3 regions of the Chryseobacterium culicis genome follow, and region 1 is predicted to be linked to each of the others. Evidence: riboswitches for the same ligand, from Rfam matches in the RefSeq annotation. Region 1 holds a riboswitch; each other region holds the start of a gene.
The links. Region 1 has a riboswitch for thiamine pyrophosphate ahead of pnuC (nicotinamide riboside transporter PnuC). Riboswitches for the same ligand answer to the same signal wherever they lie in the genome.

Region 1 (3,288 bases):
GCCGTAGGTAATACAAGCGCTATAATAAGTCGCTTTTTAAAAGTAATGCTCATGAAATAAACTAGCGTGTTTGATTTTAAGGCTGCAAAGATGAATAATTATTTTTGAATTAAGTATTAAATCTTGGCGAAGTGACTTCCTGTTGTATGCAGATAATGCATTATTACTCGTTTTTTTGAATGTATTAATTATTTCAGATATTTAATTTACAATTTGTTATAAAAGTGAATTATACTATAATTGGCTTGTTTTTAACGAAAAAAAAATAATTATGTAACTCATGTGAAAAATCTCCTCATGTGTACTTTTTTATAATGATCTTCAGTGAATGATTTATTATGTATCATTATTAATATATTTGTAGATATTATTTGTATCAATTTTATTTGCTTAAATACCATAAGCTTTTCTCTTATTTAAAAAATAAAAATATGACTCAGCTCAGCTTGTTCGACTCAGAAGATTTATATGAATTTCCAAAAGACCTTCTGGAATACAGTGAGCATTTCCTGAGTCCGCATGAAGCAGATAAACTGAAGGCTCATCTGCTTGAAACAGCACCCTGGAAACAACGTACCCAGAAAATGTATGATAAAACGGTTCTGACCCCACGCTTAACGGCATGGTATGGGGATCCGAAAACGGATTATCCATTAGGAAATGGTGAAGTGGATAATAACGTCTGGACTCCCGAATTATTTTCTTTAAAAGAAAGGATAGAAGAAACATTCGGTTACCAGTTCAATTCTGTATTGCTTAACCTTTACAGAGATCATAATGATTCTGTTGCCTGGCACAGAGATAAAGAAAGCAGATACGGAAAACGTCCTGTGATTGCATCAGTAAGCCTGGGGCAGACCAGAAACTTTGATTTCAGGAAAAAAGACCATCATCAGAGTAAATACAGTCTGCCACTTCCTCACGGTTCATTATTGATTATGAAAGGAGATCTTCAGGAAAACTGGGAACACAGGATTGCTAAATCTGTAACTTCTATGAAGGAGCGTATTAATCTTACATTCCGGTTAGTTCGTGAAGAGTAGGGTAATAATTTATTCCTGAGCCAGATTCTGTTTAAAATTAGCGATTAAATCTTCTGCATTTGGGATATTTCCTAAATTGCTTTTAATTCTTTCCAGAAGATCATTGAATAAAGCTTCTCCGTTTAAAACTTTCAAAGAATATTCAAACGGATATAAAGAAATAACACCTCCGTTATTGTCATATTTCAGAGTCATAAATCGTAAAGGAAATTCAGGAGTTTTGTCTCTGTACAGTTTAAACCCAAGTTCATGAACCATATAATATGAAAATGCTACCGTTAGCATTAGTCCGATCTGTTTGTCTTCCTGATCAAATGATTTACAATACTCATAAAATCCGGGTTCTTGAGTAACAGCCTTATCCAAATTCATAGGATGATAAATAGGATTTTCAAGAGCTGGTGTTATTTTGTTATCCATGAAATAGCTGTTCAGCATTCTGAATGAGCCATCAACCAAAGTATTATCGGACAAAAGCTGATCTTCAGTATATCTGTTTTTGAAATATTCATCCGTATATATTCCGTCTATTCTTGGAGTATCAGACTGCTGTTGACCAGTTGTGTCCGTATTTTTTGAAAAAAGTTTTTTGAAAAAGTTCATGGTTGTCGTTTTATAAGGTATTGTTTGACAAATATAAAAATTATTGATAATTCTGAAGGGAATGCTATTTCAAAATAAAAAGGTTGATGTATTTTCTTTTTCCACAAAAAAACTGCACCTTTGCCCCAACAATGGGGTGCTACAGATAACAGTGGCTGAGATGATACCCAGGAATGTACTTCCACACCTGATCCGGACAATGCCGGCGTAGGGATTGCTTACTTATCATCTCATCATTTGATTTCTAAAAATTAATATGATGCAGGACATTTTAAAACAAATTACCTTACCGGAATGGTTCGGAGTCTTATTTTCAGTGATTCAGGTTTTACTGGCCCGTAAAAACAATGTCAACAACTATCTTTTCGGAATTGCAGGTATTCTGTTTACGCTGTACGTAATGCTTACATCAAAGCTTTATGCTGAATTTACCTTAAATCTTTATTACCTGATCATGAGCATCTACGGATGGTTGTACTGGAAATTTGGGAAACAGAAATCCGAAATGGAAATCTCCGTTACTACCACCAATGAAAAATGGATTACCGGAGGAATTGTTTTGGGAACTTTTATCTTATTCTGGTCTTTTCTCACTCATTTTACCGATTCGGATGTTCCTGTTTGGGATTCCCTGGTAAGTGCTTTTGCCTGGGCAGGAATGTGGCTGATGGCAAGACGGAAAATTGAAAACTGGGTGATCCTCAATATCAGTAATATTATTTCCATTCCTTTAATGATTCATAAGGAATTATATCTCTATGCTGTTTTGACATCATTCTTATTTTTAGTGGCAATCTCCGGTTATATAGAATGGCAAAAAATCATTAAATCCAAAGCTCATGCTCAGTATTAAAGACATCAGAAAAGAACTTCAGGGAGCTTCTGTAATTTCTGATAAAGTGATGCTGCATATTCACGAAGAAGGATTGCTTACAATCTGGGTTCCCAAAAAATATGGTGGACTCGGCTATCGTTTTGAAGAAGGGCTTAAAGCATTATTTGGCTGGGCGCAAACCGATGGAAGCTTTGGCTGGATGCTGACACTTTGTGCCGGAGCCAACTATTTTTCCAGAAATAGTAAACCCGAAGTTGCTCAGTTACTCTTCACCCATACCAAAACCTGTTTTGGCGGAAGCGGAATGGTTGGTGGCACTGCAGAAAAGCAGGATGATAATACCTATCTGATCAACGGTTCATGGAATTTTGCAACAGGAGCACCTCATCTGACCCATTTTACACTGAATGCCAAGATTACAGAAAACGGGAAACCTATAACGGATAACAACGGCAATGAGGTGATTCGCTCATTCATCATTCCGAAAGAACATGCTGAAATTATCCCCAACTGGAAATCTATGGGAATGAAAGCAAGCGGTACCTATTCCTTTACCATTGAAAATGTTATGGTAAGCGAAGACTACAGTTTTGTGTACGATCATTTTTTCACGAATGATATTCTGGACAGCATTCCGTTTCGGGTTTTTGCGGATTTGACGCTATTGGTCAATTATTTGGGAATGGCCTCTCATTTTATTGAAGAAGCAGAAGGTATTCGTCCTGAGATCCATTTCAAAGGTTTTGCAGAATCCGTTGAAAAGCATTTGGAAAAAGTTTTAAACATAGCCAGAGAAGTAGAAAATAT
Region 2 (3,288 bases), on a different contig from region 1:
AAATAAGAGATGCTAAGCCGGGAAATGTTTTTCTCGGCTTGGTTCATCGTATAGACCGCCCAACTTCAGGGCTGGTGATCTATGCAAAAACTTCCAAAGCGCTTTCCCGTCTTACGCAGATGGTGAAAAACCGTGAAGTGAAAAAAACGTATTGGGCAGTTGTAGGAAAAGAAATGATCCCGCAAAGCCAGAGACTGGTTCATTATTTAAAGAAAAACGAAAAAAATAATAAAGCAATCGTGTTTCCTAAAGTTACTGAAGGAGCAAAAGAAGCCATTCTTACGTATCATGTGATTAAAACATTAGATAATTATCTTCTTCTTGAAATTGACCTTGAAACGGGAAGACATCATCAGATCAGAGCGCAATTGTCTAAAACAGGAATTCCGATCAAAGGAGATCTGAAATATGGAGCACCACGCTCCAATCCGGATGGAGGAATTAATCTTCATGCAAGAAAACTGGAATTTATTCATCCTGTTACCAAAGAAAACATTGAGATCATAGCTCCTGTTCCGCAGAATGATGCAATCTGGAGGGCTTGTGAAGAATAAGCATATCATAAAACTATACCATGAAATTCAAATCACTTTTATTAGCCACATTGCTGGTTATGGTATCTTGTTCAGACAATGATGAATTGCCAGTTGATCATTCACAACAGACGATTACCGAAAATACAAGTAAAATATCGTGGAATTATCCTGTTTTGTCACCTGTCTTTAATGGATTGGAACAAAATTATATGTTCGAATATGATGCTCAGGGAAGAGTTTATAAAAAAAATGGAGGAATTTTGAAGTCCTCAGGAGCTTCGGGAGCTCCAGACCGATTTACAAATCTGATTTATACTAAAATATCTTATTCAGGAAATACAGCTGTTGTAGGAAGTTATAGCTCAGATCCATCATTTAATGTTCAATTGAATGAAAGGAAATTTGAATTTGATAATCAAGGTAGAGTTATTAAAGTAGTTATTCCACAGGTTAATAATTCATATATGGATAAGTATTTGACCTATACTTATGATTCTTCAGGAAAATTAATTGAGATTTTAACTGAATATCCTAATGTTCCATACGATCCGACTGATCCTCAAGATTATATTTTGACCTACGTAGAAAAATTTATTTATAATAATTCAGGAAATTTAGAAAAGGCTATTAAAACTGAAAAGCATAATAATATGGATGCTTACATTACGAATGAAATTACTTTTGATAACTTTGATGCTGCACAAAATCCATTTAAAAATTTGGGTATTTTTGAAGAATATTTCTACTTTTCATTATCAAAAAATAATCCTCAAAGAATGATTTCAAAAGAATATAAACCTTATAGTTCCGAATTTTTTCTGAGCCAATCAAATTGGACTAATCAATATAATTCTGATGGAAGCTTGAAGCTTTTTTACTAAAGAACTATTTAAAATATAAGTGAAGACTGTCTCAAAATTGAGATGGTCTTTTTTCTTTCATATCATTTCAGATTTTGCTCATTCTAAAAAAATGTCTAACTTCGTTCCCAACTTTAGGGGTGTCTGTTACCAACAGACTGAGACTTTACCCTTTGAACCTGATCTGGATCATACCAGCGTAGGGAAAAGTAGATGACTTTTGCTGTACATTCTATTGTACAATAATGGCCATTCCTAAAGTATATTTTAAATTATTAGGAATGGAACTTATAATCAACCACACCCGAAAAACATTTGATGTACTTCCTGAAAACCTGGAAGCATTATTGGCTATTGAGCTACCCGGAAAGAAGAAAGGTATTGCTGTAGCCCTAAACAATCGCATTATTCCGCTGTCAGTCTGGGCGGAAACCATCCTTAACAACAACGATTCAGTTTTAATCATTACTGCCACTCAAGGCGGTTAATTCTCATATTTAATACCAATACTTATGGCTCACTCCATTACATGTTCGCCATTTCCGAACTCAAAGAAAATCTATGTTGAAGGAACATTACATCCGATCAATGTAGCAATGCGTGAAATACAGCTTAGCCCAACCAAATTGACCAATGGCGGCTTTGAACATAATGCTCCGGTAACCATTTACGACACTTCAGGACCTTATACTGACGAAAATGCAGTTATTGACATTCAAAAAGGACTTCCGAGAATCAGAGAACAATGGATTCTGGATAGAAATGACGTAAATATTCTGGAAGGAATTACCTCAGAATACGGAAAAGCCCGTTTAGCAGATCCACGTCTTGATGAACTGAGGTTTTCCTATGACCATAAACCTAAAGTGGCGCAGGAAGGAAAAGAAGTTACCCAGCTTTATTATGCAAAACAGGGAATCATTACTCCGGAAATGGAATACGTAGCGATCAGGGAAAATCAAAGAATTGAACAGCTTGATTCCGTATCAAAAGAAATGGCTTTTCAACATCCGGGACACAGCTTTGGAGCAAATACTCCCAAAAGTAAAATTACTCCGGAGTTTGTAAGAGACGAAATTGCTGCCGGAAGAGCAATCATTCCTAATAATATCAATCATCCTGAAAGTGAACCGATGATTATTGGAAGAAATTTTCTGGTGAAAATCAATGCCAATATCGGAAACAGTGCCGTTTCATCCAGTATTGAAGAAGAAGTAGAAAAAGCGGTTTGGGCTTGCCGATGGGGAGGAGATACGATTATGGATCTTTCAACCGGAAAAAATATTCACGAAACAAGAGAGTGGATCATCAGAAACAGTCCGGTTCCAATTGGTACCGTTCCTATTTATCAGGCATTGGAGAAAGTAAAAGGTGTTCCGGAAGACCTGACATGGGAAATTTTCAGAGATACCCTGATTGAACAGGCAGAACAGGGCGTTTCTTACTTCACTATTCATGCTGGTGTTTTGTTGAGATACATCCATTTAACCGCTAAAAGAGTAACCGGAATTGTTTCCAGAGGAGGATCAATTATGGCGAAATGGTGTTTGTTTCATCATAAAGAAAGCTTCTTATATACTCATTTTGAGGAGATCTGCGAGATCATGAAGAAGTATGATGTAGCTTTCTCTCTGGGAGACGGTCTTCGTCCAGGATCCATTGCAGATGCCAACGATGCTGCTCAGTTTGCAGAACTGGAAACTTTAGGGGAACTGACAAAAATTGCATGGAAGCACAATGTACAGGTAATGATCGAAGGCCCGGGCCACGTTCCGATGCATATGATCAAAGAAAATATGGAAAAACAACTGGAGGAATGTCATGAAGCTCCATTTTATACATTAGGCCCATTAACTACAGATATTGCTCCAGGTTATGATCACATTACCTCA
Region 3 (3,288 bases), on a different contig from region 1:
GTTATCTACTCTGAATAATGCTTTTGCAAAACCAGACACTTCATTCTTTACCGAGCGGTTTCTGTAGTATTCACTTTCATCAATCTGAGGGAAAAATACACCGGTAACATTTCCATAATGCCTTCCGTAATACTGATTCACAACAGCTCCAAAGTTCAGATCCAGATTTTCAAACTTTCCGTACAAGGTAGAAACCATACCATAGAAATCATTATTCAGCCATTTTTTTCTGATAAAATCAGAGTATTTTATGGTTTGTCCACCTTCAATGATATTAGGCAGATTGTATCTTGAAAAAAGATTTCCCTGCTTATAGTTTTCGTAATATCCTTTTCCTTTGGTATAATGAAAAGTTGTTTCCAGATTCCATCGGTCACTGAATTTTTGTTCCCAAAGTAACTGATAATGATTCTGTCTGTAATTATCGGTTTCATTGTCATAGAAACTTACAATATTCTCCCAATTGGCATCATAAATTGCTCCCGAAACATTGAATTTCGGGTCTGTTTCCCAGGTTTTACGATCAATCCCATTCCAGGCCTGATACGTTTTCTCTTTACCTCCGAAAGCCATTAAACGTAGCTTCGTATTTCCCTCTTCAAATAAAGCGGTAAAATTATAAGAGTGTAAATTGGATGAAGCTCTGTCAATATATCCGTCAGAGTGAATATGAGTATATCTTCCCATTACAGAAAGACGGTTGTTCCAGAATTTCCCGGAGCCTATTTCAGCTGAATATTTATAGGTATTAAATGATCCGTAACTGTCATCTGTTTTAAAATAAAATTTCTCTTCCGGATCTTTGGAAAGTACATTAATACTTGCTCCGAAAGCAGAAACACCATTATTGGAAGTTCCCACTCCTCTCTGAATGACAATCTGTGAGGCAGAACTTGTTAAATCCGGAACGTTGACAAAAAATGTTCCCTGGCTTTCAGAATCGTTGTACGGAACACCATTCATCATTACATTAATGGCACTTCCTGAAACTCCACGAATTCTAAAACCGGTATATCCCACTCCGTTTCCTGCATCTGAGGTGGAAATTACAGAGGTTTGATTTTTTAAAAGGATAGGAAGATCCTGTCCCAAATTTTTCCCGTCTAAATCTTTCTGTACATTGATGATTTCCTTTGCAACCGGAAGTCTTTTAGTAAAGTTGACCGCTTCAATTTCCCTGACCTTCAGAGAATCTTTATTCTGAGCCTGGATAAAAGCTACAGAGCTTACGCTAAGCCCTAAAAAAAATAATCCTTTCATTCTATAAATCTTTGACATTTAATGAATAAAAGGGGATCGATAAGATATTATACAATTCAGCGTCTTATGAAGACACATCCCTAAACAGCATTACCTGTTCCAGGTTCGTTGGGTATAATCTCAGCCTGTTAAAGCACCCCTTTATTTCAACGGCAAAAATACAAAAAATATATGAATTGAGATTCGGGTTTCGAGATGCGGGATAGCGGCTTACGAGGTGCAAGATACGGGGTGTTAGGTTGCGAGTTACGCAATGGAAAAATACTACGAAAAATAGGAGTTATCAAATAAATCATTCATCATTCATCATTCATCATTCATCATTCATCATTCATCATTTATAATTTATAATTATCTAATAAGTTTTGTTGTTGGAGTCGATATAGTAATAATTTGAGCCATCTTTTGTCACTTCAAACATTTTTCCCAGTTTCCAGCTGAAATTTCTTTTAATATTCGAGTATTCAAACGGAATGATAATTTTATTGTTGACATCAATAACTCCAAATTTATCATTATTGGAAGCCACAATCATAGGATTAGCTACATCATCTCCCTCCAGAATAAACAGATACTGGTATTGAGGATAGATTTGGTATTGTCTGTAATCAGCTGCATTCACAAACTTTGATTTTTCAATAATTCCGTAAAAACCGTTGAGGATGTAAGCCTGGAACAACTGTTGTTTATATTCTTCGAATTTACATTTTCCAAAATCTGCTTCTTTGAACTGATATACTCTCTTTCCCGATTGGTCTACACGGTACGAAATCATATTTTTCTCTACGGTCGCATACTCTTTTGTTCCAAATTTTCTAGCCTTTTCATTAGGTGAATTCAGAAGATTGCAGTCTTCATAAAAAAATACGGCAATATGATATTCCGGCTGAATAATAAATTTCCCATTCTGGTTAACATATCCGAACTGATCCCCTTTCTTCTTAGGAATCAAAAGAGGAAGATCTTTATTGATCATAACAAGATCAGCAGCAGGCTTATGGGCTGCAGTAGCTTTTTTGACCGCGGTTTTCGATCCTTTCTTCGTGGGAATTTTCTTCACAGATTGAGTCTGAGAGAAAACGAAAATCGAAATAAAAACACATAAAACATTCAGGATATTTTTCATATTCTCCATTTGTTTACAAAAATACGACCAAAAATAGATATTATAAAATTCATATTTATAAAGAATCTAAATAATTTCATTCTTATAAAATAGTAAAATTTCGTAATTTTGGGAACATTTTGAATTGTTTGATAATTTTAAAAAACTTTTGGAAAAGTGTAGATTATGCTGACTTTATTCGGTTAATGTTGCATCAAAATGCGAGAACTCAAAATGTCATTAACTGTATTTATACAGACCGATAAAGAAAAAGCAGGCCTACCTTTAATTTTGAAAGACCTTCTATTATGAGTATTTATAAGGATTACATCAAAGAGATTGAAGAAAGAAAAACCCAGGGGCTTCATCCAAAGCCAATTGATGGTGCTGAATTACTAAGCGAAATTATTACGCAAATTAAAGATTCAGGTAATGCTGACCGATCAGATTCTCTTCAATTTTTCATTTATAACACACTACCCGGAACAACAAGTGCAGCGGGAGTAAAAGCAAAATTTTTAAAAGAAATTATTCTAGGTGAATCCGTAGTAGAAGAAATTTCTCCGGCATTTGCCTTTGAATTATTATCTCATATGAAAGGTGGACCTTCTATTGAAGTGTTGTTAGACCTTGCTTTAGGAAATGATGCAGCAATTGCTAAAGAAGCGGCTAATGTTCTTAAAACACAGGTTTTCCTTTACGAAGCAGACACTACCCGTCTGAAGGAAGCATTCAATAGCGGTAACGAAATTGCAAAAGAAATTCTTGAAAGCTACGCAAAAGCTGAATTTTTCACAAAACTTCCCGAAGTTGCTGAAGAAATTAAAGTAGTAACATTTATTGCAGGTGAAGGAGATATCTCTACAGATTTGCTTTCTCCGGGTAATCAGGCTCACTCAAGATCAGACCGTGAACTTCATGGT

Region 2: it holds a riboswitch for thiamine pyrophosphate, as region 1 does, so the genes downstream of both, thiS (sulfur carrier protein ThiS) here and pnuC (nicotinamide riboside transporter PnuC) in region 1, are expected to answer to the same signal.
Region 3: it holds a riboswitch for thiamine pyrophosphate, as region 1 does, so the genes downstream of both, CQ022_RS20505 (TonB-dependent receptor) here and pnuC (nicotinamide riboside transporter PnuC) in region 1, are expected to answer to the same signal.

What each region holds. Positions count from the first base shown of each region.
Region 1 covers NZ_PCPP01000001.1:549,700-552,987, forward strand. The annotation lists gene CQ022_RS02585 (TonB-dependent receptor) at 1-53, opposite strand, end outside; gene CQ022_RS02590 (alpha-ketoglutarate-dependent dioxygenase AlkB family protein) at 432-1,043, shown strand; gene CQ022_RS02595 (hypothetical protein) at 1,053-1,646, opposite strand; TPP riboswitch at 1,769-1,877, shown strand; gene pnuC (nicotinamide riboside transporter PnuC) at 1,903-2,499, shown strand; gene CQ022_RS02605 (hypothetical protein) at 2,486-3,288, shown strand, end outside.
Region 2 covers NZ_PCPP01000005.1:148,418-151,705, forward strand. The annotation lists gene CQ022_RS20415 (RluA family pseudouridine synthase) at 1-554, shown strand, start outside; gene CQ022_RS20420 (hypothetical protein) at 575-1,417, shown strand; TPP riboswitch at 1,523-1,619, shown strand; gene thiS (sulfur carrier protein ThiS) at 1,678-1,884, shown strand; gene thiC (phosphomethylpyrimidine synthase ThiC) at 1,909-3,288, shown strand, end outside.
Region 3 covers NZ_PCPP01000005.1:171,350-174,637, reverse strand. The annotation lists gene CQ022_RS20505 (TonB-dependent receptor) at 1-1,260, opposite strand, end outside; TPP riboswitch at 1,321-1,410, opposite strand; gene CQ022_RS20500 (WG repeat-containing protein) at 1,616-2,386, opposite strand; gene CQ022_RS20495 (bifunctional aconitate hydratase 2/2-methylisocitrate dehydratase) at 2,674-3,288, shown strand, end outside.